4 regions of the Streptomyces sp. NPDC050315 genome follow, and region 1 is predicted to be linked to each of the others. Evidence: riboswitches for the same ligand, from Rfam matches in the RefSeq annotation. Region 1 holds a riboswitch; each other region holds the start of a gene.
The links. Region 1 has a riboswitch for cobalamin ahead of AB0I82_RS23415 (HoxN/HupN/NixA family nickel/cobalt transporter). Riboswitches for the same ligand answer to the same signal wherever they lie in the genome.
Positions count from the first base shown of each region.

Region 1 (7,423 bases):
CCAGGGGTGCCTTGGGCGCGGGTGCTGCATACGCGGCGACAGAGGTGTGTGTCATGCCATCGAGGCTGCCTCGCGTACAGAAGTGGAGCCAGGCCCCCCGTTTACGTACGAACGGCGTTCCTACCAATGGCAGTGACACCCTCGGGGCGCCGTCGCCCGTCGCCCGTCGCCCGTCGACCGTCGTTGGCGGCCGTCGCAGTCGGCCGGGGCCGCCCTTGTGGATAACTTCGCGGGGGCCGCCCCGACGGAGTTATCCACAGGCCCCCGCACAGTTTCGCCGGGACCCCGATACTTGCCGTATGGACCAGCGCACAGAATTGAGCGAGTTTCTGCGCACCCGCCGCGCGCGTCTGCAGCCCGAGGACGTCGGACTGCCGCGGCACAGCGGGCGACGCAGGGTGCCGGGCCTGCGGCGGGAGGAGCTCGCGCAGCTGGCCGGGGTGAGTGTGGCGTACTACGTAAGGCTGGAGCAGGGCCACGGGCAGAACGTCTCCACGGCGGTCCTCGACGCGATATCCGGCGCGCTGCGGCTCAACGCGGCCGAGCGGGCGCATCTGAGCCATCTGGTGAAGCCGAAGGCCAAGCGCTCGCGCGGTGCGGGGCGGCCGCAGCGGGTGCGGCCCGCGCTGCAGCAGCTGCTGGACGCGATGGAGGGGATACCGGCGTATGTGGCGGGCCGCCGCCTGGACGTCATCGGGTGGAACCGCATGGCATGCGCGCTGCTCGGTGATTACGCCGCGCTCCCGCCCGAGCAGCGGAACATCGCCTGGCAGGTCTTCCTGGACCCGGCCTCCCGCGAGCTGTACGTCGACTGGGAGAGCAAGGCGGCCGATATCGTCGCCTACCTCCGCCTGGACGCGGGCTGCCATCCCGACGACCCGCTGCTCGCGTCGCTGATCGGGGAGCTGTCGGTCAAGAGCGAGGAGTTCCGCCAGCTGTGGGCCACGCACGACGTACAGGACAAGGGCTTCGGCGTGAAGCGGCTGCACCACCCCGTCGTCGGGCCGCTGACGCTGTCGTACGAGACGCTGCGGCTGCCCGCCGACCCGGACCAGCAGCTGATCGTCTACCACGCCGAGCCGGGCTCGACCTCGGCGGAATCACTGCGGCTGCTGGGCAGCTGGGCGGCGGAGGGCCCGGTGTCCCGCGAGCCGGCGAGCAAGGATGCGGCCGAGCGGCAGGAGACGGGGGGATGACTGATGACTGGGGGCGGGGGATGACCGGGGGCTGAGCGAGAACTGGGCGAGGACTGGGCGAGGGCTGAGCGAAGGATTACCGAGGGGCTGGGGAGGGGTGGGGGCGGGGGGGAGGGGCCCCCGGGGGAAGTCGGGGTTAGAGGGGGACAGCCCCCTCCGGCCCGGTCGGGGATAGAGTGGCCAAGCCGTGGTGTTCGGGAAGACCGGTGAAGACCTTCAAGGTCTGATTCCGGAGCGGCCCTCGCCACTGTGATCGGGGAGCTACCGACCCTTTTCCTGTACGTACGTGCACTGCGTACGTGCGGGGGCCACTGTCCGTGTAGTGCGGGCGGGAAGGCCGGGACGGGCGCGTCCACCTCAGGCTCTTGACGAGCAGGGGGTTCCCCGTAAGCCAGGAGACCGGCCACGGCATCTCACGAATTGATTCCACGAGGTGCTGGAGCGTGATCGCCGGATGGCCCTGCCCACCGATGCCCCGTCTTCTTCTTCGACTTCTTCCGTGCTGCCCGAGTTCCGCTGGCAGCGCCGCGACACCCTACGGACCGCCGGTCTGCTGGCGGTCATAGCCGCACTGCACATCGTCGCGTTCGGTGTGCTGTTCCTGCTCGTCGTGCCCGGCCACTACACCGTCGGCACCCAGGTGTTCGGCGTGGGCCTGGGCATTACCGCGTACACCCTCGGCATGCGGCACGCGTTCGACGCGGACCACATCGCCGTCATCGACAACACCACCCGCAAGCTCATGGCCGACGGGAAGCGCCCGGTCTCGGTGGGCTTCTGGTTCGCGCTCGGCCACTCCAGCATGGTCGTGCTCATGGCCGCGCTGGTCTCGGGCGGCGCGGCGCTCGCCGGGACCCTGATGGACGAGGACTCCCGTACGCACCAGGTGCTCGGCACGGTCGGCACCACCGTCTCCGGGGCCTTCCTGTACCTCATCGCCGCCCTCAATCTGGTCGCGCTGGCCGGCATCTGGCGGGTCTTCCGTGCCATGCGGGCCGGGGAGTACGACGAGTCGGAGCTGGAACGGCAGCTGGACTCGCGCGGTTTCATGAACCGGGTACTGGGCCGGTTCACCAAGGCCATCACGCGGCCGGGCCAGATGTTCCCGATCGGGCTGCTCCTCGGCCTCGGCTTCGACACCGCGACCGAGGTGACGCTGATGGTGATGGCGGGCAGCGGCGCCGCGTCCGGGCTGCCCTGGTACGCGATCCTGTGCCTGCCGCTGCTGTTCGCGGCGGGGATGAGCCTCTTCGACACGCTCGACGGCACGTTCATGAACTTCGCGTACCAGTGGGCGTTCTCCAACCCGGTGCGCAAGGTCTACTACAACCTCACGATCACCGGCCTGTCCATCGCCGTGGCGCTCTTCATCGGCACCATCGAGCTGGTCAGCGTGCTGCACGAAAAGCTCGGCCTCAAGGACGCGGTCACCGGCTGGATCTCCGGCCTGGAGCTGGACAACGTCGGCTACGTCATCGTCGGCCTCTTCGTCGTCGTCTGGGCGGCGGCGATCGCCTACTGGCGGCTGTCGGGCGTCGAAAAGCGGTGGGCGGCACGGGTGGCCGCCGCTCCGGAGGGCTGAGCACGCAGTACAAGGACTGCAGTACAAGGACTGCAGTACAAGGTGAGGGGCGGCGGGCCGGTGCCCGCCGCTCCTTACTTCCCCGCCGCCTTCTTCGCCGCTCGCTTCATCTGCTGCTTGTACGCGCGGACCTCGGCCAGCGACTCGGGGCCCGTGATGTCGGCGACCGAGCGGTGGGAGTTCTCCTCGCCGTACGGACCGGCGGCCTCGCGCCAGCCCTCGGGGCGTACGCCGAACTGCTTGCCGAGGAGGGCCAGGAAGATCTGGGCCTTCTGCTTGCCGAAGCCGGGCAGGTCGTTGAGGCGTTTGAGCAGCTCGGCGCCGGTTCCCGCGTCCCGCCAGACGGCTTCCGCATCGCCGTCGTAGTGCTCGACGAGGTACTGGCACAGCTGCTGCACCCGCTTGGCCATCGAGCGCGGATAGCGGTGCACGGCCGGCTTGCGGGCCAGCAGCTCCTCGAACGCCTCCGGGTCCTGGGCCGCGATGGCCTGCGCGTCCAGGTCGTCGCCGTTCATCCGCCGGGCGATGGTGTACGGGCCGGTGAACGCCCACTCCATCGGCACCTGCTGGTCCAGCAGCATGCCCACCAGCGCGGCGAGCGGACTGCGGCCGAGCAGTTCGTCGGCTTCCTCCTGCTGTGCGACCCGCATCCTCACGTTCATGTTCCGATGATCCCTTCCGGCGCCGCACCCCGCATATCCGGGCAAGCGTTTTCGTGCGACGATCCCGTCCATGCCGACACTGAGCGAACTGATTCCCGCCGAGGCCGTGCGGCTGGACGTGACGGCGGCGGACTGGCGGGACGCGGTACGGGCCGCCGGCGATCTCATGGTCGCGACCGGTACCGCTACCGGCGAGTACACCACGGAAATGATCGAGAACGTCGAGGAGAACGGGCCGTACATCGTCATCGCCCTCGGCTTCGCCTTCGCGCACGCCCGCCCCTCGCCCGCGGTACTGAAGACCGGCATGTCGTGGGTGCGGCTGGCCGAGCCGGTGGAGTTCGGGCATGAGTCGAACGATCCGGTGAGCCTGGTCGTCGCGCTCGCGGCGCGGGACTCCGGGGCGCACACGGAGGCGATGGCGGCGCTCGCGCGGCTGCTCGGTGACCCGGAGACCGAGCGGGCGCTGCGCGAGGCGGCGACGCCGGAGGCGGTGCACGCGGTACTGGCGGGCCGCGACGCGCCGACGGAACCCGCGGCCGCGCAGGGCGGCACCTCCGTACACAAGATCCTCACCGTCTGTGGCAACGGACTGGGCACCAGCCTCTTCTTGAAGAACACCCTTGAGCAGGTGCTGGATCGCTGGGGCTGGTCGAGGTACGTCACCGTCGAGGCGACCGACACCATCTCCGCCAAGGGCAAGGCGGGCGAGGCCGTCGCCATCCTCACCTCGGGCGAGATCGCCAGGACGCTCGGCGATGTCGGCGTCCCGGTGAAGGTCGTCGAGAACTTCACCAGTACGGGTGAGGTCGACCGCATCCTCCGCGATACCTACGACGTCCAGTAACGAATACGACGTCCAGTAACGAAGGGCGCACCACCACCATGCACTGGCTCGTATCGATCGCCGAATTCCTGGTCAACGAGGTCCTCAGCCAGCCGGCGTACCTGGTCGGCCTGATCACGGCCACCGGTCTGATCGCCCTGAAGAAGACCGCGGGGCAGATCATCGGCGGCGCCATCAAGGCGACGCTGGGCTTCCTGCTGATCGGGGCGGGGGCGAATCTGGTCGTCGCGGCCCTCGCCCCGCTGGGCGAGATGATCCAGGGCGCGACCGGCGCGCACGGCGTCATCCCGACCAACGAGGCGATCGTCGGCATCGCGCAGGCGCAGTTCGGCGCCCGGGTCGCCTGGCTGATGATCGTCGGCTTCGGGGTCAGCCTGCTGCTGGCCCGCTTCACGCCGTTGCGGTACGTCTTCCTGACCGGTCACCACATGCTGTTCATGGCGACGCTGCTGACCGTGGTGCTGGCCACCGCCGGTCAGTCCTCGGCCGTCGTGGTGCTGGTCGGCGGCGTGCTGCTGGGCATCCTGCTCGTCTCCATGCCGGCCTTCGCGCACCCGTGGACCAAGCGGATCACCGGTGACAACACCATCGCCATCGGCCACTTCGGCACCGCCGGGTACGTCGCGGCGGGCGCGACCGGACAGCTGGTCGGCCGGCGCAGCCGCAGTACGGAGGACATGAAGCTGCCCGAGGGGCTGCGCTTCCTGCGCGACTCGATGGTGGCCACCGCGCTGTCCATGGTCCTGATCTACGTGATCCTGGCGATTCTTTTCCTGGCGAAGGCGGGCCGGGACACCGCGTTCAAGGCGTTCGCGGTCGACGGCGGCGCGGCGGCGGCCACCGGTATCGGCAACTACTTGATGCAGTCCGTCATGCAGGGCCTGCAGTTCGGCATTGCCGTCGCGATCATCCTGTTCGGTGTGCGGACGATCCTGGGCGAGCTGGTCCCGGCGTTCCAGGGGATCGCCAAGAAGGTGGTGCCCGGTGCGGTGCCCTCGCTGGACGCGCCGATCGTCTTCCCGTACGCGCAGAACGCCGTGCTCATCGGTTTCCTCTGCAGCTTCCTCGGCGGGCTGGTCAGCCTCGGGCTGCTCTCCGCGCTCTTCCACCCGTGGTTCGGCCTCGCGCTGGTCCTGCCGGGGCTGGTGCCGCACTTCTTCACCGGCGGCGCGGCCGGTGTCTACGGCAATGCGACGGGCGGCCGGCGCGGCGCGGCCCTCGGTGCGTTCGTCAACGGCGTGCTCATCACCTTTCTGCCCGCGCTGCTCCTGAAGGTGCTCGGTGCGTTCGGCGAGGAGAACACCACTTTCGGGGATGCGGACTTCGGCTGGTTCGGTGCGCTGATCGGCAATGCGGCGAAGTTGGGCGGCGCGGGCGCTGTCGTGCTGATGCTGGCGATCGGAGCGGTGGTGCTGGGCGGGGCCGTGCTGGTGCAGAAGCGGGTGGTGGAGACCGGCTGGGATCCGGGTGCGCGCCGGGATGCGGTACTTCCTCGTACGGAGGCCCCGGCGGCTGCGGCTCCGGCGGCCGCCAAGGCCACCTCGACGGTCACGACCGCTTACGCGAAGATCGCCCCGCCGGCCGGCGCGCCCACGCCGCCCCCGCCCCCGGAAGCCGGCTGATCACCCCGAGTGCTGCCGGGACGGCGGGCGGATGAGGAGCATCATCGCGTCGTCCCGGCAGCCGCCGTCGCGGTAACGGGCCAGGTCGACTTCGAGGGCGTCCAGGACGACGGTCGGTTCGTGGCCGCAGAAGGCCGTGACGCGCTCGGCGAGGGGGTAGAACTCGCCCGCGCCATTGCGGCATTCGGCCACCCCGTCCGTGCACAGCAGCAGCCAGTCGTCCGGCGCCGGCCGTACGACCGCGGTCGGGCACCGGTCCTGGACCATCCGCATCAGCCCGAGCGGGGCCGTCGCGTCCAGCCCGGCGAGCCAGGAGGCCCGGCCGCCGCGCACCACCAGCGGCGGCGGGTGGCCGCAGCTCAGCAGCTCCACCCGGCCGTCGTCGTACACATTGATCAGCAGCGCGGTGACGAAGCCGTCGTGGTGGTGGATGCGGGTGACGGCGGTGTCCATGCGCAGCGCGATGCCCGCCAGGCTGCTTTCGTGGTGGGCGAGTTCGCGCCAGATGTGCAGCGTTTCGGCGGCCGTCGCGACCACGTCCAGGCCCTTGCCCGACACGTCGCCGATGAGCAGCCGGACGCCGAAGGGGGTGCGTTCGGCGCCGCAGATGTCGCCGCCGACCGTGGCGCCGGGAGTGGCCGCGAGATACCGCGCGTCCAGCCGTACTCCGCCCACCGACTCGGGTGGCCGGGGCAGTACCGCCGCCTGGGTCACCTGGGCCAGCCGGCCGAGGCGGGCGAGCTTGGACTCCTGGCGGCGGCTGCGGCGGGCGGCGGCGCGGACCAGCGCGGTCACCGTCAGTACGCCCGCCAGCGCCGCGATCACGTTCACCGGGCGGGCGGCGCCCCAGCCCAGTACCGCCACGCCGGCGAGTGCCGCGGCGCCGGCGCCCAGTACGTCGCGCCCGCCCGACCGCCCCATTGCGGGCAGCGCCGCGACGGCGGGCATCAGGGGCAGGAAGAGCTGCGGGAGATCGAGGGCCCGGCCGAGGAGGGCGCAGCCCGCGGCAATCGCCAGCGGAAACGTTCCTCGGATCAGCCTCGCGGAATTGCCGGGCGGCGGTGCGGCCGGGACGGTACTGACGCGTCCGGCCGGAGGAAGCTTCGGCATGGCAAAACCTGCCCGCTGAGCGGCGGCTGGAACGGAACAGCCTAGTGAGCGTTCGATGCACGAGGTGTGCATATGGCGAATTCCCTCGGAAAGAAGCTGGTCAAACCCGTGCTTCGGGAATCAGGATTCGCGCAGTGTCCAGGCCAGGAAGCGGTTCAACAGCTCCCGCTCCTCTCCCGACAGGCTCAGCCGTTGCCGCCCGTACGCCCGGGTGGCACGCGGCATCCGGAAGGCCGTGACCTCGTTCTCGTCCGGCTGCGGCTCGATCAGCGACTGCCAGGCCAGCCCCGTGAACGCCGCGACGAGCGGGCCGGGCGGCAGCTGCGCGTCGCCGCAGATCTCCCGTACCTGCGCCAGCTCGAAGCTGCCGGGGAAGACGCTGAGCCGCGCCCAGAGCAGCCGTT
Region 1 is NZ_JBFAKN010000006.1:246,016-253,438, reverse strand. Features, by position in the region: gene AB0I82_RS23425 (NAD(P)-dependent alcohol dehydrogenase) at 1-55, opposite strand, end outside; gene AB0I82_RS23420 (helix-turn-helix transcriptional regulator) at 300-1,196, shown strand; cobalamin riboswitch at 1,368-1,619, shown strand; gene AB0I82_RS23415 (HoxN/HupN/NixA family nickel/cobalt transporter) at 1,651-2,778, shown strand; gene AB0I82_RS23410 (HhH-GPD-type base excision DNA repair protein) at 2,853-3,440, opposite strand; gene AB0I82_RS23405 (PTS sugar transporter subunit IIA) at 3,511-4,287, shown strand; gene AB0I82_RS23400 (PTS ascorbate transporter subunit IIC) at 4,326-5,909, shown strand; gene AB0I82_RS23395 (PP2C family protein-serine/threonine phosphatase) at 5,910-7,019, opposite strand; gene AB0I82_RS23390 (AAA family ATPase) at 7,140-7,423, opposite strand, start outside.

Region 2 (7,423 bases), on a different contig from region 1:
CGGTGAGGGCGCGCCCTCCGGGGAGCCGCGCGGCATGCAGCTGGGCAGCGCCGCGGTCCGCCTCTCGCCCGAGGGCGAGGCCGAGGTCGTCTGGGGCCGCCGGCTGGACCCCGCCCGCATCGAGGTGCTCTCCATCCCGCTGCCGTCCTCCGGGCGCCGCTGGGGCGAGGTCGTCCTGCACGACGGCGTCCCGCACGGCGAGCGCACGACCACGGCCGGGCCCTCCTATCCCGTCTTCGACGAGATCGAGCTGTGGGCGCCCTCTCCGGTGCCCACCTGGGTCGTCCTCCTGGAGGCCGCCGGCGAGGCCGACCGGGACGCCCTGGAGCGGCTGGCCGCGGACGCCGGGTACGCCGCCGAGGACTGGTCCTCCTCCGTCCGCCTGCTGTGCCGTACGTGTTCCGAGAGCCGGATGCCCAGCGACGAGGGCGAGGGCGGGCAGCTGGACCCGCACGACCACAGCGAGCCCGGTCATCCGGGCCCGCTCGGGCACCGCACGGCCGGCTCCGGCTCCCTGTGGGTGCCCGAGCGCGAGTGCGGCATCGCCGCGCCCGCCGGGCTGGTACGCGGCCTGCTGGACGGCTGGGTGGCCGACAGCCCGGACACCCGCGAGTGGCGGGACCTCGAAGAGGTCTGCTGAGTTCCCTGCGGCCACGGGCGCACGGCGGGCCCCCGTACCCTGTACGGGCAGCTAAGAAGAATCTTTGCGGAACATCGCGGAAGGCGTGCGGCGGACATGGCGCAGCAAACTGGGTTTGATCAGGACGGCGACCAGCAGGTGGACACCGAGTTCATCGATGACGTGACCGACGCGGACGCGCGCGAGAAGGCGTACCGCGAACGCGGCACCTCCCGCCCGATCACCGTCGTCGGCAACCCCGTCCTGCACAAGGAGTGCAAGAACGTCACGGAGTTCGACGACAAGCTCGCCCAGCTCGTCGACGACATGTTCGCCTCCCAGCGCACCGCCGAGGGCGTGGGCCTGGCCGCCAACCAGATCGGCGTCGACCTGAAGGTCTTCGTCTACGACTGCATGGACGACCAGGGCGTACGCCACGTCGGCGTAGTCTGCAACCCGGTCCTGGACGAGCTGCCCGCCGACCGCCGCGTCCTGGACGACTCCAACGAGGGCTGCCTCTCGGTCCCCGGCGCGTACTCCGAGCTCGCGCGCCCCGACTACGCGGTGGTCCGCGGCCAGGACATCGAGGGCAACCCCATCGCCGTCGAAGGCACCGGCTACTTCGCCCGCTGCCTCCAGCACGAGACCGACCACCTCTACGGCTACCTCTACATCGACCGCCTCTCGAAGCGCGACCGCAAGGACGTCCTGAAGCAGATGGCGGAGGGGACCCCGCGGTATCCGGTGGTCGCCAACGACTGAGTCCTGCCGAGCGAGTGCCCCGCGCCCCCCCCCGAGGGGCGCGGGGCATCGTTTTAGAAGTCGTCGTCGAACGCGACGGATCCTTCGACCGCGACCTGGTATGCGGAGGCGCGGCGTTCGAAGAAGTTGGTCAGTTCCTGGACGTTCTGCAGCTCCATGAAGGAGAACGGGTTCTCCGAGCCGTACACGGGTGCAAAGCCGAGCCGCTGCAGGCGCTGGTCGGCGACGCACTGCAAGTACTCGCGCATCGACGCCGTGTTCATGCCGGGCAGGCCGTCGCCGCACAGGTCGTGGGCGAACTGCAGCTCAGCCTCGACGGCTTCGCGCATCATGTCGGTGACCTGCCGGCCGAGGTCGTCGTCGAAGAGGTCGGGCTCCTCCTCGCGTACGGTGTCGACCACCGCGAAGGCGGCGTTCATGTGGCACGTTTCGTCGCGGAAAACCCAGTTCGTCCCCGTCGCCAGGCCGTGCAGCAGGCCCCGCGAGCGGAACCAGTACACGTATGCGAAGGCGCCGTAGAAGAACAGGCCCTCGATGCAGGCCGCGAAGCAGATCAGGTTCAGCAGGAAGCGGCGGCGGTCGGCCTTGGTCTCCAGGCGGTCGATCTTCTCGACGGAGTCCATCCAGCGGAAGCAGAACTGCGCCTTCTCCCGGATGGACGGGATGTTCTCGACGGCGGCGAACGCGTCGGCGCGGTCGTCCGGGTCGGGCAGGTACGTGTCCAGCAGCGTCAGATAGAACTGGACGTGCACGGCCTCCTCGAAGAGCTGGCGGCTCAGGTAGAGCCGCGCCTCGGGGGAGTTGATGTGCTTGTACAGGGTGAGCACGAGGTTGTTCGCGACGATCGAGTCGCCGGTCGCGAAGAAGGCGACCAGGCGGCCGATCAGGTGCTGCTCGCCCGGCGAGAGCTTGGCGAGGTCGGCCACGTCGGAGTGGAGGTCGACCTCCTCCACGGTCCAGGTGTTCTTGATCGCGTCGCGGTAGCGGTCGTAGAAGTCCGGGTACCGCATGGGGCGCAGGGTCAGTTCGAAGCCCGGGTCGAGGAGGTTCTTCTGACGCTTCTCGGTGGTTTCGGTGGTCATTACTGGCAGGCCTCGCAGGACTCGGGGTTTTCCAGGGAGCAGGCGATCGCCTCGGGGTCGGCCGCCTGCTGGGGTACGGGGGCGGTGGCGGCGACCGTGCCGCGCGCGGACTGCGCGATCCGGGTGGCCGGGCGCGACCGCAGGTAGTACGTGGTCTTGATGCCGCGCTTCCACGCGTACGCGTACATCGAGCTGAGCTTGCCGATGGTCGGCGCGGCCATGAAGAGGTTCAGGGACTGGCTCTGGTCCAGGTAGGGCGTGCGGTCGGCGGCCATGTCGATCAGCGCGCGCTGCGGGATCTCCCACGCCGTGCGGTACAGCGCGCGGACCTCCTCGGGGATCCAGGGGACGTCCTGGACCGAGCCGTTGGCCTCGCGCAGCGCGTCACGGGTGCGCGCGTCCCACAGCCCCAGCGCCTTGAGCTCCTCGATCAGGTACGCGTTGACCTGCAGGAACTCCCCGCTCAGCGTCTCGCGCTTGAAGAGGTTGGAGACCTGCGGCTCGATGCACTCGTACACGCCCGCGATGGAGGCGATGGTCGCGGTGGGGGCGATCGCCAGGAGGAGTGAGTTTCGCATGCCGGTTGCCGCGATACGGGTGCGCAGCGCGGCCCAGCGGTCGGCCCAGCGGGGTTCGGCATTGGGGTAGTGGTCGGGGTGCAGGACGCCGCGGGCGGTGCGGGTCGCCGCCCAGTTCGGGTGCGGGCCGTGCCGCTCGGCGAGGTCGGCGGACGCCTCGTACGCGGCGAGCATGATCCGCTCGGAGATACGGGTGGACAGCTCGCGCGCCTCGGGGGAGTCGAACGGCAGACGGAGGCGGAAGAAGACGTCCTGCAGGCCCATCAGGCCCAGACCCACCGGGCGCCAGCGGGAGTTGGACGCGCCGGCCTGCTCGGTCGGGTAGAAGTTGATGTCGACGACGCGGTCGAGGAAGGTGACGGCGGTACGGACGGTGGCGTCCAGCCGGTCCCAGTCCATCGTGCCGTCGGCGCCCAGGTGCGCGGCGAGGTTGACCGAGCCGAGGTTGCAGACGGCCGTCTCGCCGTCGTCCGTGACCTCCAGGATCTCCGTGCAGAGGTTGGAGGAGTGGACGACGCGGCCCGGCTCGGCGGTCTGGTTCGCGGTGCGGTTGGCGGCGTCCTTGAAGGTCATCCAGCCGTTGCCGGTCTGCGCGAGGGTACGCATCATCCGCGCGTACAGCGTCCGGGCCGGGACCGCCTTTATGGCCTTCCCCTCGGCCTCGGCCTTCCGGTACGCGGCGTCGAACTCCGCGCCGTACAGATCGACCAGCTCCGGCGCGTCCACCGGCGAGAACAGCGACCAGTCCGCGTCGGCCTCGACGCGGCGCATGAACTCGTCCGGGATCCAGTGCGCGATGTTCAGGTTGTGCGTACGCCGCGCCTCCTCGCCGGTGTTGTCGCGCAGCTCCAGGAACTCCTCGATGTCCGCGTGCCAGGTCTCCAGGTACACGCAGGCAGCGCCCTTGCGGCGGCCGCCCTGGTTCACCGCGGCGACACTCGCGTCGAGGGTCCGCAGGAACGGGACGATGCCATTGGAGTGCCCGTTGGTGCCGCGGATCAGCGAACCGCGGGCGCGCACGCGGGAGTACGAGAGGCCGATCCCGCCGGCGTGCTTCGAGAGGCGCGCGACCTGGTGGTAGCGGTCGTAGATCGAGTCCAGCTCGTCCAGCGGCGAGTCCAGCAGGTAGCAGGAGGACATCTGCGGGTGGCGGGTGCCGGAGTTGAAGAGCGTGGGGGAGGAGGGCAGGTAGGAGAGAGTGCTGGTCAGCTCGTACAGCGCGGCGACGTCCTGGACGGCGCGCTCCGAGTGGTCCTCGGCCAGGCCGCACGCCACGCGCAGCAGGAAGTGCTGCGGGGTCTCGATGACCTGGCGGGTGATCGGGTGCCGCAGGAGGTAGCGGGAGTAGACCGTGCGCAGGCCGAAGTAGCCGAAGCGGTCGTCGGCGCCGTCCGCGAGCGCCTTGTCGACGAGCGCGTCCAGTGCGGCGGCGTGCGTGGTGACGAACTCGGCCGTGCCGTCGGCGATCAGGCCCTCGCGGTGACCGGTGGCGACCGAGGCGGCGAAGCCCGTCGCGCCCTGGCTCGCGGCCTCCTCGGCGATCGCGGCGGTCAGCAGGCGGGCGGCCAGCTTGGAGTACTGCGGCTCGTCGCCGATCAGCCCGGCCGCGGCCTCCATCGCCAGCTCGCGCAGCTCCGCCTCGTCCGAGCCGGCGTGCCGGCCGCGCAGCGCGGCCGCGGCGATCTTGCCCGGGTCGGTGGCCGGCAGGTTGGCGGTGAGGTCGGTCAGGGTGCGCAGCAGGGCCGTACCGGGGCCGTCCTGGGCCTGCACGGTCGACGGCCGCGCCTCCTGCGCCGTCTGCGCCTCTTGTGCTGACTCCGCTGGCGCGATGGTCACCTTGTGCTCTCCTCACTCGGCTGGGGCCGGGGAGGGCACGACGGAGGCGTACGGGCAGCCGCGCCAAAGCCCTGCCGGGCACGCGGGCACACCACGCAGCGTCCACCGGCCCAACCCACGGAGCCCGGACGTCTCGACGCCCGTACCGGAACGGAGACGGGCGTACCGTCGGCAGGTCCTCGGACTCGGCGAGCGCGCAAATGCCCACTCAGCACACCGTTGCGGGACAGTTCCGGATTCGCACCGGATTCCCCTGCGGCGACAGCGAGGACGAGCATACATCTTGTGTCGGCTTTCGCGACCGTCCCCATATCTTGTGTCGCGGCACAACTGTCCGTGCTGTTGTCAGTGCCGTCCGCTACGTTCGGAATCGACTGGTGGGGGATGGGCGCGGATCGGGGGAGCCGAGCCGGATACGGCAACGGGCCGCCGGATTGCCCGGCGGCCCGATGTCGTGCGGAGGTTCTTGTGCAGAGGTTGTCGTGCGGAGGTTGTCGTGCGGAGGGGGGAGTGGCGTCAGTGCGCCGCCCCGGCCCCCGCTCCGGCCGTGGCCGGCGGCAGGTCGGCCTGTACGCCCTTGTCGCCGACGTCCGCCGTGTAGTCCTCGGGCGAGGTCTCGTCGACGCCGTCGGGCGCCTTCGTGGCCCGCAGGACGACCGTCAGGACCACCGTCACCACGACGTTCAGTACGAACGCGGTCAGACCGATGTAGCCGATCTCCCCGATGCCGGGGATCTCCGCGCTCGAGCCGCCGAAGTGCTTCTGGGTGGGGCTGGCCACGCCGTACGCCGCGGCCGTGCCGTACACCATGCCGACCGCCCAGCCGGCGAGCAGCGCCCAGCGGTGGAACCAACGGGTGAACAGGCCGCCCACCAGCGCCGGCATGGTCTGCAGGATCCAGATGCCGCCCAGCAGCTGGAAGTTGATCGCCACCGTCTTGTCCATCGTCAGGACGAACGCCAGCGCCCCGACCTTCACCAGCAGCGACACCAGCTTGGCGACCTTGTGCTCCTGCGCGGGCGTGGCGCCGGGCTTCAGGAAGTCCTTGTAGATGTTGCGGGTGAAGAGGTTCGCCGCGGCGATCGACATGATCGCGGCGGGTACCAGCGCGCCGATGCCGATCGCGGCGAACGCCACGCCCGTGAACCAGTCGGGGAACATGTTCTCGAACAGCTGCGGGATCGCCAGCTGGCCGTTCTGCACCTTGACCCCGGCCGCGATCGCCATGAAGCCCAGCAGCGCGAGGAAGCCGAGCATCAGCGAGTACAGCGGCAGGATGGTGGTGTTGCGGCGAATCACGTTGCGGCTCCGCGAGGAGAGCGTCGCGGTGATCGAGTGCGGGTACATGAACAGCGCCAGCGCCGAGCCGAGCGCCAGCGTCGCGTACGCCCACTGCGCGTTCGGACCGCTCGCGAGCTCCCCGCGCGGCTTGCCCGTGGCCGGGTTGGTCTCCGCGAAGGCGTCGCCCGCCACGTGGAAGATGTGCTCGAAGCCGCCCAGCTTGATCGGGATGTAGATGATCGCCACCGCGATGACGAGGTAGATCAGGCCGTCCTTGACGAACGCGATCAGCGCGGGCGCGCGCAGCCCGGAGGAGTAGGTGTACGCGGCCAGCACGCCGAAGGCGATCAGCAGTGGCAGGTCCTTGATGAACCAGTGCGTGCTCTCGCTGCCGCCGACGCCCATCACGTCCAGGACGGCCTGGATGCCCACGAGTTGCAGCGCGATGTACGGCATCGTGGCGAGGATGCCGGTGAGCGCGACGGCCAGTGACAGGGCCTTGGAGCCGAAGCGGCCGCGCACGAAGTCCGAGGTGGTGACGTACCCGTGCTTGTGCGACACCGACCACAGGCGCGGCAGGAACGTGAAGATCAACGGGTAGACGAGGATCGTGTACGGCACGGCGAAGAAGCCGGCCGCACCCGCCGCGTAGATCGCCGCGGGGACGGCGACGAAGGTGTACGCGGTGTACAGGTCGCCGCCCAGCAGGAACCACGTCACCCACGTGCCGAAGCTGCGGCCGCCCAGGCCCCACTCGTCGAGGTTCTCGGACTGCTCGGCCTTGCGCCAGCGCGCGGCCAGGAAGCCCATGACCGTCACGGCGATGAAGAAGAAGATGAAGACGGCCAGCGCGATGCCGTTCACGCCGCCGGTCGCGTCCGCCGCGAGCGCGTTTCCGCCCGGGACGGCCGGGACGGCCGCGGTGGCCGGGAGGTTCGTTGCCATGGTCATCACTTCGACGCACCGTCCTTACGGGCGCGAAGCTCACGCTGCTCACGCCGCACGAGCTTGTACGCGATCATCGTCAGCCCGGTCGAGACCAGCACCCAGAGCATTTGGTACCAGTAGAAGAACGGGATGCCGATCAGCGTCGGCTCGACCTTCGCGTACGAACTCACCCAGAGCATCGCCACGAACGGAGCGAGCAGGCACAGGCCGGCCACCACACGTGTGGGCGTGACGATCGGCCCGGAACGGGGTGTTTCGGCTGGCTCTGACATATCCGCTGCTCCATCCCTGGCGATCATCTGTAAGGCCAGGAAATC
Region 2 is NZ_JBFAKN010000004.1:530,504-537,926, reverse strand. Features, by position in the region: gene AB0I82_RS17670 (hypothetical protein) at 1-640, shown strand, start outside; gene def (peptide deformylase) at 737-1,381, shown strand; gene AB0I82_RS17660 (ribonucleotide-diphosphate reductase subunit beta) at 1,435-2,463, opposite strand; gene AB0I82_RS17655 (ribonucleoside-diphosphate reductase subunit alpha) at 2,463-4,811, opposite strand; cobalamin riboswitch at 5,030-5,172, opposite strand; gene mctP (monocarboxylate uptake permease MctP) at 5,394-7,022, opposite strand; gene AB0I82_RS17645 (DUF3311 domain-containing protein) at 7,109-7,378, opposite strand.
Region 2: another riboswitch for cobalamin. It lies ahead of AB0I82_RS17655 (ribonucleoside-diphosphate reductase subunit alpha); the one in region 1 lies ahead of AB0I82_RS23415 (HoxN/HupN/NixA family nickel/cobalt transporter).

Region 3 (7,423 bases), on a different contig from region 1:
TCCCCTGCCAAGTGGAACACCCCGCGAATGGGCGGAAGTTGGCGGCTTCGGCGGTCCGCCAGCCAGTCGGTCAGCGCCGTCTCGTCGGTAATGTCCAGCGGTGCCGGTACGGGCTGGGCGCCGAGCGCCTCCAGCTCCTTGAGGAAGGCGACCCGCTGCCCGGTGGGGGTGTCGGGGTCGACGCGGTGCCACTCCGTGCGGTCGGGCAGCGGGGTGCGGCCCACCAGGGTCAGCCGTCGGGCGCCGCGCTCCACGAGGGTGCGGCAGAGCACCTGGCCGAGCGCGCCGAACGCGCCGGTCACGAGGTAGTCGGCGTCGGGGCGCAGCCGCAGTGGCAGCGGGCGGGTGAGGCCGGTCGGCGGGCGGAGCCTGCTGGTGCGGCGTCGGCCGCCGCGCAGCGCGATTTCCTCGTCGCCGCCTCGGCCGGTCCCGGTGGCGAGCTCGCGCCAGAGCGCCTCGGCCTCCCCTTCGGCGGGCTCGGCCGACAGGTCGATCAACTTGCCGCGCTGCGCGGTGAGTTCCTGCTGCCACAGGACCCGGCCGAGGCCCCAGGCGGCGGCGCCGAGCGGTTCGACGGGGTCGTCGGCGGCCACGGCCTGGGTGCCGCGGGTGACGATGTGCAGCCGGGCGCCGGGCTGCGCGTCCGGCAGCAGCTGCGCGAGGCGGACCAGCGAGTACGCCCCGAGCGCTGTGCACCGGGTCAATTCCGTACCGGTGATCTCATCCAGTGGCGGCTGGTCCAGGTTCCACAGGTGTACGACGGCGTCGAAGGGGGCGTCGAGGTCGGCGAAGAGGCGGGTCAGATCCTCGGCCGAGTCGGGCCGGACCGTGGATTCCGCCGGGCCGTGGGTGTAGTGCGTACCGGAGCGGACCAGGTGGCAGCGTCCACCGTGGGCCCGGGTGAGCCCGGCCAGTTGCTCGGCGAGCGGGCCCGCGTCTGCGAGGATCAGCAGGTCACCGGGGCCGTCCGCGTCCTCCGGCAGAGCGTCGGCGTCGGTCCAGGCGACCTCTGCCAGCCAGTTGTCGATCGTGTGGAGGCCGACCGAGGCCGAGGCCCGTTCGACGTCCGCCGCCCTGAAGCCGGTGATCCGGCCCAGTGGGGTGCCGTCCTCGGCGTACAGCGCGAGGTCGCCGGTGATCTCGTCGGCGTCCCGGCGGGTGAGGGTGGCGTGCACCCAGAACGGCCGGTGGCCGACCGGGTCGAGGCGCACCTCGGCGATCGCGAGCGGCAGGCGGATGCCGCCGGACGCAGGGCCGTCCGCCACCAGCAGCGTCTGGAAGGCGGCGTCGAGCAGCGCGGGGTGGCAGTGGCTGTCCGCCGTGCCGCTGCCGAGCCCGGCCGGCGGCCGAATGCGGGCCAGCGCCTCGCCGGACCCGGTCCAGACCTCCTCGATGCCCTGGAACGCCGGGCCGTACTCGTACCCCTGCTCGGCCAGCGCCGCATACGTCTCGGGGCCGGAGAGCCGACGGCGGGTGCGGGAGCGGATCTCGTCCGGGTCGAGAGCGGGGCCGGGCGCGCGGCGCTGACCTGTGCGGACCACGCCGGTGGCGTGCACGGTGGGGTCCGCCGCGCCCGTCGCGACGGTGAAGTCCGCGCCGTCCGGGTCGAAGGAGAACTGGACCGCCGTCGGCTGTGCGTCGTCGAGGAAGAGCGCCTTGGCCAGTCGGATGTCGGCCAGCACCGCCGGGCCGCCGCCGGTCAGCGCCCGTACCGCCTGTGCCGCCATCTCCAGGTAGCCCGCGGCGGGGAAGACCACGTTGCCCTGGATGCGGTGGTCCGCCAGGTACGGCAGTTGTTCGGTGTCGAGCCGGGCTTCCCAAGTGGGCCGGGTGTGCGTGGTGCGGCGGCCCAGCAGCGGGTGGTCGAGGCGGCCGAGCCGGAGCTGCGCGATGCCCTCGGGCTCGGCCCAGTACCGTTCCTGGCGCCAGGGATAGCGGGGCAGCGGGACCACCCGCCCGCCCGGGTGGAGACCGGACCAGTTCAACTCAACGCCCAGCGTGTGCAGTTCGGCGAGCGTGCGAGAAAAGCGCTCGGCCTCGTCCTCCTCCTGACGGTGCATCGAGGCCAGCGTCCGGCCTTCGGTGCCCGTGGCCTCCAGGCACTCGGCGATCGAGTGGCCGAGCACGGGGTGCGGTCCGAGCTCCAGGAAGAGGCGGTGGCCGTCCTCGGCCAGCCGGTCGACGGCGGCCCGGAAGCGGACCGGCTCGCGGACGTTCGCCCACCAGTACGCGGCGTCCAACTGGCTACTAGGGGCGATGTCCTGATGTGCCGTCAAGTACAGCGGCACCTCCGGCGGGCGCGGCTTCAGGTCACCCAGCCCCGCCAGCAGCTCCTCCCTGATCGGGTCCATGCGCACGCTGTGGTACGGGATGTCGACCGCCAGGAAGCGGGCGAAGATCCCCTCCCCTTCGAGGTCGGCGGCGAGAGCGCGGAGCGCGTCCGCGTCCCCGGAGAGGGTGCAGCCGTGGGGGCTGTTGACCGCCGCGACCGACACCTGGTCGCGCAGCGGGCGGATGCGGCGGGCCGCCTCGGCCTCGGTCAGCCCGACGGCGAGCATCGTGCCGGTGCCGGCCAGCCGGTGCTGGAGACGGCTGCGGTGCAGGATCACCGTGACGGCGTCCGACAGGCTGTAGACCCCGGCCTCGTAGCAGGCGGCGACCTCGCCGGTGCTGTGGCCGACCACTGCGTCGGGCCGGACCCCGTTGCTGCGCCAGAGGGCGGCGAGGCCGGTCTGGAGCGCGAAGTTGGCGGGCTGTGCGAGCCAGGTCTCCCCCATCCTCGACTCGGCCTCGTCCTTGGCGAGTTCGTCCAGCAGGGACCAGCCTGCCTGGGCCCGGATCTCGCGGTCGCATGCCTCGACGGCCGCGCGGTACTCCGGTTCGGCCGCCAGCAGCCCGCGCCCCATCCCCCACCACTGCGGTCCCATACCGGTGAACACCCAGGCTGTTCCCCGGTGTTCGCGCGCGCGGCAGTGGCCCGTGACGACGCGGGGATGCCGCTCGCCCCGCTCGTACGCGGCCAGCGCCTCGTCCAGCGAGTCGGGGGCCGCCGGGGAGTACACCACCGCGAGCCGGTGCGCGTGGTGTTCGCGACGGTGGGCGAGGGTGTGGCCGAGGTCGGCGAGGGCGGGCGGGGTGCCGTGCACGCCGCTGAGCTCGGCGCGGATGCCGGTGGCGAGTGTGCGCAGCCCGTCCGGGTGGCGGGCGCTCAGCGGCAGGATCGTGAGGCCGCGCTCCGACACCCGGGGGGCTTCCTCACGTACCGGCGCCTCCTCCAGCAGTACGTGGGCGTTGGTGCCGCCGAAGCCGAAGGAGTTGACGCCGGCCCGGGCCGGCCCGTCGTGCGTGGGCCAGTCGACCAGCCGGTCCGGGATCTCGAAGGGCAGCGCGGCCGCGTCGAGGGCGGGGTTGAGCCGCTCCAGATTCAGATGCGGCGGGATCTTCTTGTGCTTCAGCGCGAGCACCGTCTTGATGAGTCCCGCGATACCGGCGGCGGCCTCGGTGTGCCCGATGTTGGTCTTGACGGAACCGACGTAGCACGGGGCGCCGGGCGGGCGCCCGGCGGACAGGACGCGGCCGAGCGCCCGGGCCTCGATCGGGTCGCCGACCGGGGTGGAGGTGCCGTGCGCCTCGACGTACTGCAGGCTGCCGGGCGCGACGCCCGCCTCGGCGCACACCTTCCGTACGAGATCCACCTGGGCGTCCTCGCGCGGCACGGTGATGCCGTTGGTCCGCCCGTCCTGGTTCACCCCGCTGCCGAGCACCACGGCGTGCACCGGGTCGCCGTCGCGCACGGCGTCGGCGAGCCGTTTCAGTGCCACGACGGCGACGCCCTCGGCACGTACGTAGCCGTCGGCCGCCGCGTCGAAGGCGCGCGACCGGCCGTCGACGGAGAGGAAGCCGCCCTTGGTCTCGGCGATGGTGTACTGCGGCGCGCTGTGCAGCAGCGTGCCGCCGGCCAGCGCGAGGTCGGTCTCGCCGCGCAGCAGGCTCTGCCGGGCGAGGTGCAGGGCGACGAGGGAGGAGCTGCAGGCGGTGTCGAGGGAGACGCTGGGGCCGCGGAAGTCGAAGGCGTGCGAGACACGGTTCGACACCATCGTCATCATGGTGCCGGTCGCGGTGTGTGCCGCCAGGAAGTCCGGGTCGGAGAAGTGCAGGATGTTGTAGTCCATCGTGAACGCGCCGATGAACACGCCGATGTTGCCGCCCGCCAGACCGGCCGGGCGCTGCCCGCCGTCCTCCAGTGCCTCCCAGGAGACCTCCAGGAGCTTGCGCTGCTGGGGGTCGAGGTGCGCGGCCTCGCGCGGGCTGATGCCGAAGAACTCCGGGTCGAATGCGTCGAAGCCGTCGATGTAGCCGCCGCGGCCGCCGACCAGCCGGCCGGGCTTGGCCCGGTCCCGGCTGCCCAGGGTGGTGACGTCGTACCGGTCGGCCGGGGTCGGGACGATGCAGTCCCGGCCCTCGGCCAGGTTCCGCCAGAACGCCCGGTGGTCGTTGGCATGGCCGGGCAGGCGGCAGCCGATGCCGATGATGGCGATCCGGTCACGAAGGGCGGAATCAGGCACTTGACTCATATGTGCACGATAATGGGCGCGTGCGGCACATTCCGGCGTGCCGCCTGACGACACGTCAGGTCAGCTTGTCGGACAGTCGGCCCGACGGGTCCGGCCCGTTCAATACCGAGTTACGCGGCGGCGCCCGGCACGGCGTACGCGGAGCCGCCCGGAGCACCCCAAGTGACGTCCGCCATACGGGGGTTGAGCGGATCGACGGCGGCGTACGCACACAGCGCGCGCAGCCGCTGCCGCCGACGCTTGGGGTCGGCGGGCGGGCCGCCGGGTGAGATGTCCGCGGCGAGCCGATATGCGCCGCCACTGCCGGCGGGCAGCAGGTACGTCAAGTGCCAGACATCGGTACCCGGCAGCCGGTCCAGCAGCGCGGGGGCAAGGTCTCCGTGGCCGGTGACGCCGTCGGCCAGGAGCAGCACCTGACAGGTGGCGCGGTGGCCGCGCCGGAGGAACGTGACCGCGTACTGCCCGGAGTTTTCGGCGACCTCTTCGACGAGGGGTGTGCCGCGCCGTTCGGCGTCCGCCCAGAATTCGGCGAGCAGCGCCGCGCGTTCGACCTCGGTGGCGGCGGTGAGCCGGGCGGCGAGGCGCTCGACACACGGACCGGCCGTACGGAGAAGCCGCGCGTCCCGCGTGCCGGGACCGTCGTCAAGGACGTACATCTCTCGCACCTTTCTGGCACCATTCCGGATTGCGACTTAGGCAAGCCTAACCTAACAATAACCGGGGATGGCACGCGGACGGTGGCAGGGCATAGCCTGATGCGTGCAGCTGGTTCGCCCTGTCCGCCAGGCAGGCGCGTCGTAAGAGGGAACCCGGTGGGAATCCGGGACTGCCCCGCAGCGGTGAGCGGGAACGACCGCCGTCACACGCACTGGATCCGAGCGGGTCCGGGAAGCGACGGCCAGTAGGTGTCCGTGCCTTGTGCGCGGACGTGCTCGTGAGTCCGAAGACCTGCCCGTTGCCCGCACGCGACCCGTCGTGTGCGGTCTCCCGGTGACCTCGAGGGCGGGTCGGCGTACAGCAGGGACGCGGCACACGAGTGCGCGGCGGCCCGTCCGCTGTGCACTCCCTTCGCGCTCTCGTGCCCGTCGCCGGGCACTCGGAGACACGCTCGCGAAGGAGAGCAACGTGACCAGCAAGAACACCGCCACGGCCGTACGGGCCACCGTGTACGGGTATCCCCGGCAGGGGCCGGACCGGGAACTGAAGAAGGCGGTCGAGGGGTACTGGAAGGGCCGCGTCAGCGCCGACGCGCTGCGCGAGACCGCCGCGGGGCTGCGCCGTTCCGTCTGGCAGCAGCTTGCCGAAGCGGGCCTGCACGAGGTCCCGACCGGCGACTTCTCGTACTACGACCATGTGCTGGACACCAGCGTCATGGTCGGCGCGATCCCCACCCGGCACCGTGCCGCCGTCGAAACGGACGCCCTGGACGGGTACTTCGCCATGGCCCGCGGCACGCAGGACGCGGCGCCGCTGGAGATGACCAAGTGGTTCGACACCAACTACCACTACCTGGTGCCGGAACTGGGCCCTGACACGGTGTTCTCGGCCGACTCGCGCAAGCAGGTCGGCGAGCTGAGTGAGGCCCGCGCGCTCGGACACACCGCACGCCCCGTCCTGGTCGGCCCGGTCACCTACCTGCTGCTGGCCAAGCCCGCCCCCGGCGTGGACCCCGACTTCGAGCCGCTGACCCTGCTCGACCGGCTGCTGCCCGTGTACGCGGAGGTCCTCGCCGACCTGCGGGCCGCCGGCGCCGAGTGGGTACAACTGGACGAGCCCGCGCTCGTACAGGACCGCACCCCGGCCGAACTGAACGCCGCGGCCCGCGCCTACCGCGACCTCGGCGCCCTCACCGACCGCCCGCAACTCCTGGTCGCGACCTACTTCGGCCGCCTCGGCGAGGCCCTGCCGGTACTGGCCAAGTCCCCCGTCGAGGGGCTCGCGATGGACTTCACCGAGGCGGCGGCCGGCAATCTGGACGACCTCGCGGCGGCCGGCGGGCTGCCCGGCAAGCGGCTGGTCGCGGGCGTCGTCAACGGCCGCAACATCTGGATCGACGACCACGCGAAGTCCCTCGCCACTCTCGGCACCCTGCTGGGCCTCGCCGAGCGGGTGGATGTGGCGGCCTCCTGCTCACTGCTGCACGTCCCGCTGGACGCGGCCGCCGAGCGCGACATCGACCCGCAGATCGCCCGCTGGCTCGCCTTCGCCCGGCAGAAGACCGCCGAGCTCGTCACCCTGGCCCGCGGGCTGACACACGGCACCGGCATCATCGCCGCCGAACTCGCCGCCAACCGCGCCGACCTCGCCTCCCGCACCGGCGCCGCGCTCACCCACGACCCGGCCGTCCGCGCCCGCGCCGCGGCCGTCACCGCCGCCGACTGCCGACGCTCCCAGCCGTACCCGGAGCGGTCCGCCGCGCAGCACGCCCACCTCGGCCTGCCGCCGCTGCCCACGACCACCATCGGCTCCTTCCCGCAGACGGCCGCGCTGCGCACCGCACGCGCCGATCTGCGCGCCGGCCGCATCGACGACGCCGCGTACAAGGAACGCATCGCGGCGGAGATCCGCGAGGTCGTCGCCTATCAGGAGAAGGCCGGGCTCGACGTCCTGGTGCACGGCGAGCCGGAACGCAACGACATGGTGCAGCACTTCGCCGAGCGGCTGACCGGCTACCTCGCCACACAGCACGGCTGGGTCCAGTCCTACGGCACCCGTTACGTCCGCCCGCCGGTGCTCGCCGGTGACGTGTCCCGCCCGGAACCGATGACGGTGCGCTGGACCCGGTACGCGCAGTCGCTCACCGGGCGGCCGGTCAAGGGCATGCTCACCGGTCCCGTCACCATGCTCGC
Region 3 is NZ_JBFAKN010000001.1:618,845-626,267, forward strand. Features, by position in the region: gene AB0I82_RS02830 (amino acid adenylation domain-containing protein) at 1-4,574, opposite strand, end outside; gene AB0I82_RS02835 (enterochelin esterase domain-containing protein) at 4,685-5,230, opposite strand; cobalamin riboswitch at 5,324-5,545, shown strand; gene metE (5-methyltetrahydropteroyltriglutamate--homocysteine S-methyltransferase) at 5,700-7,423, shown strand, end outside.
Region 3: another riboswitch for cobalamin. It lies ahead of metE (5-methyltetrahydropteroyltriglutamate--homocysteine S-methyltransferase); the one in region 1 lies ahead of AB0I82_RS23415 (HoxN/HupN/NixA family nickel/cobalt transporter).

Region 4 (7,423 bases), on a different contig from region 1:
ACGAGCACCACGGCCTTGGTCCGCTCGGCCGGGCTGTCGCGCAGCCGTTCCAGCCCGGCGGTCAGCGCCTCCTGCATCCACGCCCCCTGATCGACCAGGCCGCCATCGTCCCGCTGCAGGCGCTCCAGCAGCCTGCGCCCCGCCGCCGGGTCGGAGCTCCCGGCCCTGATCCGCTCGACGGGGCGCTCGCGGTCGCGCGCTGCGGTGCCGGGCCGGGGGTAGGTCCACAGCCCGTACGTGTCCTTCGGCCCGAGGATCTCCAGGGCGCGGCCGACCGCGTCCGCCGCCTCGGCGATCCGGCCGCCGTCCGCCATGGAGGTGGAGGTGTCGAGGAGGAAGAGGAGCTGCCCGGGGCGGTGCGCCGTGTCGTACGCGGCCAGCACCCGGGCGACCTGCTCCCGCCCCGCGGTGTACGGCTCCACGCCGACGTCCGGCAGGACGCCCGCGCGGCTGTCGCGGAGCGGGGAGCCGGTGGGCGGCGGGGCGGCGCGGCCGTCCGCGTTCACCCCGCGGTACCCGGCCTCCGTGATCACCCGCTGACCGCCGTCCGGCCGCCGCAGCCAGTCGGCGAACCGCTCCGAGGCGGCCTGCCGGCGGGCGGCGTCGGCGGCCCCCTGCCAGGCCACCCGGATCAGCGGGTGGTCCAGGCCCGGCACGCCGGCCGGGTAGTACGCCTCGTAGCGGTCGTCCTTCTCGGGGACGGTGGCGAGGGCCGGGCAGTTGCCGACCGCGTGGCCGAGGTTGGCGTCGGCGAGGGACTTCTCCGTGACCAGCGGCGCCGCGGTGGCGCGCGCCTGCGCGGCCCCCGAAGCGCCAGGGCGCAGCGAGCACAGCAGCTCGGCGCTGCCCGCGTACTGGCTGCCCGGCGCCCGCAGCCGGCTCTCGGCCCGCTCGGCCACCTCCGCCCGTGGCGCGCCGCTGTCCCGGTCGACGGGGGCGCCCTCGTCGGCCAGGTACAGGCCGATGGTGTGCATCAGGCCGACGCCGGACAGCGCGGGGCTGGGGCGGAGCAGCCGCAGCTTCCGGTCCGCCGCGTCGTCCAGGATCTCGTGCCAGCTGCTGCCGGCCTGCTCCACGTCGGACAGGCCGCGCGCCGCGGGGACGCCCACGACGAGCGGGGTGAAGGCGACCGGGCCGATGCGGTGCAGGGTGGCGGGCGCGTGCGCCGCCATGCCCTGGCGGACCTGGAGGTAGTCGACGGTCGATTCGGGCACCCACAGGTCGGGCTGGGGGCCCGGGCGGTAGAGCGGCTCGGTGACCCGGCCGTCGCCGTCTCCGGGCGGGGTCTCGTCGGCGCCCTCGGCCTCGCCCTGCCAGCGGTCCGCCGCGGCGAAGCCCTGCGCCACCTGGTCCTTGGCGGCGGAGTACACGGTGATCTGGGTACGCCGACAGCCGTCGGGCACGTCGTCCTCGCCCGGCACGGGCTCGGTGTTGAGGGCGGACATCTCGTACGCGAGGGCGGCGGCGCGCAGCGTCGGCTCGGCCTCGGGGGCGGTGAGCAGCCGCAGCTCCTGGGCGGGCGGGCAGCTCTCGGGCGGCGCGAGCCGGTCGGTGAGGACCAGCGCGGTGGCGACGAGGGCCGGCGCGACGGCGGCGGCGGTCAGCAGCCGTAACCGGCGCCGGGGACGGGAGCGCCACCAGCGCCGGGCCCGGACGGTGAACGGGGTACGGGGCCGCAGCTCGCGGGTGGCGAAGGAGACCACCACGTCGTCGACGGTGTTCTGTTTGGAGGCGCGCGGCACCCAGGCGCCGCCCTGCGGGGTCGTGTGCCCGGCGAGCCGCCGCCGCAGTTCGCCCGCCAGATCCTCGAAGGTGACGAACTCCTTGCCCTCGATGCCGTGTTCGAGGATGTCGAGCACGGCCCGGGTGAAGACGGTGCCGCCGCCGGGCTCGGTGCCGCTGAAGATGCGGCGGTTCGGCTGGGCGGCCATCAGCAGCGAGACCGGCTTCTCGTGGGTACGGAAGCTGTCGTCCGCGTTGCCCGCGAAGCAGCATTCGAGCACGACGACGACGCGGTCGGCCCGCGACCTCTCCAGGCGCGGCAGCACGTCCTTGGCCCAGGAGACCGCTTCGTGCGAGGCGACCCGTCGCTCGTCCTGCGCCACCCGCGAGGACCCGACCAGCAGGTGCAGGTCGCTGCCGTCGCGCCGGACCCGGCCGTGCCCGGAGAAGTAGACGAGCAGCAGTCCGCGTGCCTCGTCGGCCGCGGTGCGCAGCGCGGCGGTCAGCTCCTCGGGGGTGTCCGGGCGCAGCGGCGTCACTTCCTGGGGCAGGAAGAGGTCGGTGGCCGGGGCGCACAGCACCCGGCCCAGCTCGTCGGGGTTGGCGAAGACCGCGTCGAGGTCGTGCAGCCGGGGGTCCTGGTACCGGCTGACGCCGATGATCAGCGCGCGGTTCCGCTTGCCCCGCGCGTCGTAGAGGGGCATCGCCGGTTACTCCGTGCCGACGCGGCCGCCCTGGTCGTCGCGTTCGGCGCGCGGATCGGGGTCGTCGAGGCGGCGGTGTCCGGAGGCGTCGGTGATGTCGAGCCCCGGGGCCTCGCCCTTGGCGGCGGTCTCCCTGCGGTGCGCGAGCCACTCCCGCAGGGCGATGAGGAGCTGCTCGGTCATCGGCGCCACGACCGCGCCGATGAGGACCAGGACGAGGTCGTCGATACCGACGGCCATTTCGGGTCCCTGGTCCGCCGCGCCGGTGCGCGGGGCGGTCTCCGCGCCCGGTGCCCGGCGCCATGCGTGGTTGCCGGGCGTCAGCCAGGACTCGCGCTGCAGCCACCGCTGCAGGTCTTCCAGATCCTGGCCCCCGTCATGGGTGCCGGTGACTCTGATGCGTACCTCGTGATGCTGCCGGTTCTCCGCCATCACCGTCCCCCTCCTGCGGCACCTTTGCCATAGGTGCCCCGATGGTGTCGTGCGGGAGGTACGGCAGGCAACAGGTCGTCAACCGCCGTCCACGCTGTGTCGTTGACCACAGGGCCTGCCATACGCCCGCGTCGCAGGTCAAGGGTGAGTTGACGGGCATTCGCGGCACGTGGTGGACTGCCCGATGCCATTCGGCGACAGATGAGGAAGTCCGGTGAGAATCCGGCGCGGTCCCGCCACTGTCACCGGGGAGCGCTCCTCCAGAAGCGGCCACGGCCCGCGCAGACACGGGCTGGAAGGCCGGGGGCAGCGCCGATCCGGGAGCCAGGAGACTCTCGTCGCCCGTCACGTCGAGCCAGGGCGCGGACCCTGAGTGAGGACACACGCCATGCCGGGCCCCGAGCCGAGACCCCTGCCTTCCTCCGCCGTACGCCCGGTACGCGACCGCGTGCGGCCGTCCCTCCGAGGCACGACGGCAGGCTGATCCGACGATGCGTGCCGAACACGCCACCTATGCGTGCGGCGCGGCTCTGGGCTTTCTCGGCGACCTGGCCGTGGGCGATCCCCGCCGCGGCCACCCGGTGGCCGCCTTCGGGCGGGCGGCGGGCGCCGTGGAGCGCGGGCTGTGGCGCGACCACCGTGGATACGGAGCGGCGCACACCGCGCTGTGCGCCGGCGGGGCCGCCGTGGGCGCGGCCCTGCTCTCCCGTGCCGTACGCCGCTGCGCCCCCGCACACATCGCGCTGACCGCCGCCGCCACCTGGGCCGTGCTGGGCGGGACGACGCTGGGCCGGGAGGCGCGCGCCATCGGCGGCGCACTGGAGGCCGGCGACCTCGACGTGGCGCGCGAGCGGCTGCCGCACCTGTGCGGCCGCGACCCGCAGTCCCTGGACGGGCAGCAGATGGCCCGCGCGGTCGTGGAGTCCGTCGCCGAGAACACCTCCGACGCGGTCGTGGGCGCGCTGGTCTGGGGCGCCGTGGGCGGCGTACCGGGCCTGGTCGCCTTCCGCGCGGTCAACACGCTGGACGCGATGGTGGGTCACAAGTCCGACCGCTACCGCCGGTACGGCTGGGCCTCGGCCCGGCTGGACGACGTGGCGGGCTGGCCCGGCGCCCGGCTGACCGCGCTGCTGGCCACCGTCGCCGGGCCCGACCCGCGCGGCGCGTGGCGCGCCTGGCGGGCCGACGGCAAGCGGCACCCGAGCCCCAACGCGGGCCCGGTGGAGGCCTCCTTCGCGGGCGCGCTCGGCGTACGGCTGGGCGGCACGCTCGCGTACGCGGGGCGGGTCGAGCACCGGCCGGTGCTCAACGACGGCGCACGCGCGGTCGACGGCGCGGACATCGCGCGCGCGGTGCGGCTGTCGCGCCGGGTGAGCGCGCTGGCGCTGGCGACGACGGTCGGGGCACGGATCGCCGTGGGCGCGGTCCGCGGCGCGCGGAAGGCGAGGAGATCCCGGTGAGCGGTAGCGGTACGGACAGGACTCTCGGTGGCGGCCTGCTGGTGGCCGGCACCACGTCGGACGCGGGCAAGAGCGTCGTCACGGCGGGCATCTGCCGCTGGCTGGCCCGCAAGGGCGTCAAGGTCGCGCCCTTCAAGGCGCAGAACATGTCGCTCAATTCGTACGTGACGCGCGAGGGCGCGGAGATCGGGCGGGCGCAGGCCATGCAGGCCGCGGCGGCCCGCGTCGAGCCGACCGCGCTGATGAACCCGGTCCTGCTCAAGCCCGGCAGCGACCGCAGCAGCCAGGTCGTGCTGCTGGGCAAGCCGGTGGGCGAGCTGAGCGCGCGCGGCTACCACTCGGGCCGCCAGGAGCGGCTGCTCGGCACGGTCACCGACTGCCTGACCGAGCTGCGCCGTACGCACGACGCGGTGATCTGCGAGGGCGCGGGCAGCCCGGCCGAGATCAACCTCCGCCGCACGGACATCGTGAACATGGGCCTCGCGCGCGCCGCGAACCTCCCCGTGGTCGTCGTCGGCGACATCGACCGCGGCGGCGTCTTCGCGTCCTTCTTCGGCACCACCGCGCTGCTCTCCGCGGCCGACCAGGCGCACCTCGCGGGCTACCTGGTGAACAAGTTCCGCGGCGACGTGACGCTGCTGGAACCGGGCCTGGACATGCTCAAGGAGCTGAGCGGGCGGCCGACGCTGGGCGTACTGCCGTTCCGGCACGGGCTCGGCATCGACGAGGAGGACGGCCTGCACGTCTCGCTGCGCGGCGCGGTGCGCGAGAGCACGGTCGCGCCGCCGCACGGCAAGGACATCCTCCGGGTCGCGGTCGCCGCCGTGCCCCTGATGTCCAACTTCACCGACGTGGACGCGCTGGCGGCCGAACCGGGTGTCGTCGTCCGCTTCGTGGACCGCCCCGAGGAGCTGGCCGACGCCGACCTGGTCGTCCTGCCCGGTACGCGCGGGACCGTACGGGCGCTGCAGTGGCTGCGCGAACGCGGCCTCGCGGACGCGGTCGCGCGCCGGGCCGCGGAAGGCCGCCCGGTACTCGGCATCTGCGGCGGCTTCCAGATGCTCGCAGAGCACATCGAGGACGAGGTGGAGTCGCGGGCCGGCGCGGTCGACGGGCTGGGACTGCTGCCCGTACGCGTCCGCTTCGCGCAGGAGAAGACCCTCGCCCGGCCGGAAGGCACGGCACTGGGCGAGCCGGTGGCGGGGTACGAGATCCACCACGGCGTGGCCGACGTCCGGGAGGGCGACGAAACCTTCCTCGACGGCTGCCGCGTCGGCTCCGTATGGGGCACGCACTGGCACGGCTCCCTGGAGAGCGACGGCTTCCGGCGTGCCTTCCTGCGCCGGGTGGCGGCGGCCGCGGGACGCGCGTTCGTGCCCGCGCCGGACACCTGCTTCGACGCGCTGCGCGAGGAACAGCTCGACGCGCTGGGCGACCTGATCGAGGAACACGCGGACACGGAGGCGCTGCTGCGCCTGATCGAGAACGGGGTGCCCGCGGGTCTGCCGTTCGTACCGCCGGGGGCACCGTGAGCGCGCCCGGCGAGAAGCCAACGAAAGCCACTCGGAGGAGTGATCCGTACGTGAGCACCCGGTATCCGTTCACCGCCGTCGTCGGCATGGACGACCTGCGGCTGGCGCTGCTGCTGAACGCCGTCAGCCCGGCGGTGGGCGGCGTCCTGGTCCGCGGCGAGAAGGGCACGGCCAAGTCGACCGCGGTCCGTGCGCTCGCCGACCTGCTGCCCGACGTGTCGGTCGTCGCCGGCTGCCGCTTCAGCTGCGACCCCGCCGGTCCGGACCCGGAATGCCCGGACGGGCCGCACGAGGTGAGCCCCGCCGAATCGCGCGCGGCGCGCATGGTCGAGCTCCCCGTGGGCGCCTCGGAGGACCGCCTCGCAGGCTCGCTCGACATCGAGCGCGCCCTGTCCGAGGGGGTCAAGGCGTTCGAGCCGGGCCTGCTCGCGCACGCCCACCGCGGCATCCTGTACGTCGACGAAGTCAACCTGCTGCACGACCACCTGATCGACCTCCTCCTCGACGCCGCCGCCATGGGCGCCTCCTACGTCGAGCGCGAGGGCGTCTCCGTACGGCACGCGGCGCGCTTCCTGCTCGTGGGGACGATGAACCCCGAAGAGGGCGAGCTGCGGCCGCAGTTGCTGGACCGCTTCGGGCTGACCGTGGAGGTCGCGGCCTCCCGCGAGCCGGACCAGCGGGTGGAGGTCGTACGGCGGCGGCTGGCGTACGACGCCGACCCGGCCGGTTTCGCGGCGCGCTGGGCCGCCGAGGAGGAGGCCCTGCGGCAGCGGATCGCCACGGCCCGGGCGCTGCTCCCGGATGTCGTGCTCGGTGACGCGGCGCTGCGCCAGATCGCCGCAGTCTGTGCGGCGTTCGAGGTGGACGGTATGCGCGCGGACATCGTGATGGCCCGTACCGCAACCGCGCTGGCCGCTTGGGCGGGCCGCGCCGAGGTGACCGAGGACGACGTCCGGCAGGCCGCGCTGCTGGCGCTGCCGCACCGGCGCCGCCGCAACCCGTTCGACGCCCCCGGCCTCGACGAGGACAAGCTCGACCGGACGCTGGAGGAGTTCGCCCCCGAGGACCCGCAGGACTCCCCGGAGGACGAGGAGCCGGACCCGGAGCCGGAGGGTCCGGACGACGGGCCGGACGGCGGCGGTCCTGACGGCGGTCCCGACGGTGGCGGCGGGCAGCCCCCGCAGGGCAGCGGCCCGGACGACGCGCCGCCGCCGTCCGGCGCGGGCTCCGACGCGGGCCCCGAGCAGCCCTCCGTACCGGACCAGCGTTCGGACGGCGCTCCGGAGCAGCAGCCCGCCCAGCCCCAGAACGAGGGCGGTGCCGCTCCCGAGAAGGCCGCGGTCGGCGCCGCGGAGCCGTTCAAGACCCGGCGGCTGGACGTGCCGGGGCTCGGCGAGGGCGCCGACGGCCGCCGCTCGCGGGCCCGTACCGCGCACGGCCGTACGACCGGCTCCCGCCGCCCCCAGGGCGCGCTGGGCAAGCTGCACCTGGCCGCCACCGTGCAGGCCGCCGCGCCGCACCAGAAGGCGCGCGGACGGAGCGGCCCGGGACTGCTCGTCCGCCGCGACGATCT
Region 4 is NZ_JBFAKN010000002.1:56,269-63,691, forward strand. Features, by position in the region: gene AB0I82_RS07295 (caspase family protein) at 1-2,426, opposite strand, end outside; gene AB0I82_RS07300 (hypothetical protein) at 2,433-2,858, opposite strand; cobalamin riboswitch at 3,060-3,193, shown strand; gene AB0I82_RS07305 (cobalamin biosynthesis protein) at 3,350-4,318, shown strand; gene AB0I82_RS07310 (cobyric acid synthase) at 4,315-5,850, shown strand; gene AB0I82_RS07315 (putative cobaltochelatase) at 5,901-7,423, shown strand, end outside.
Region 4: another riboswitch for cobalamin. It lies ahead of AB0I82_RS07305 (cobalamin biosynthesis protein); the one in region 1 lies ahead of AB0I82_RS23415 (HoxN/HupN/NixA family nickel/cobalt transporter).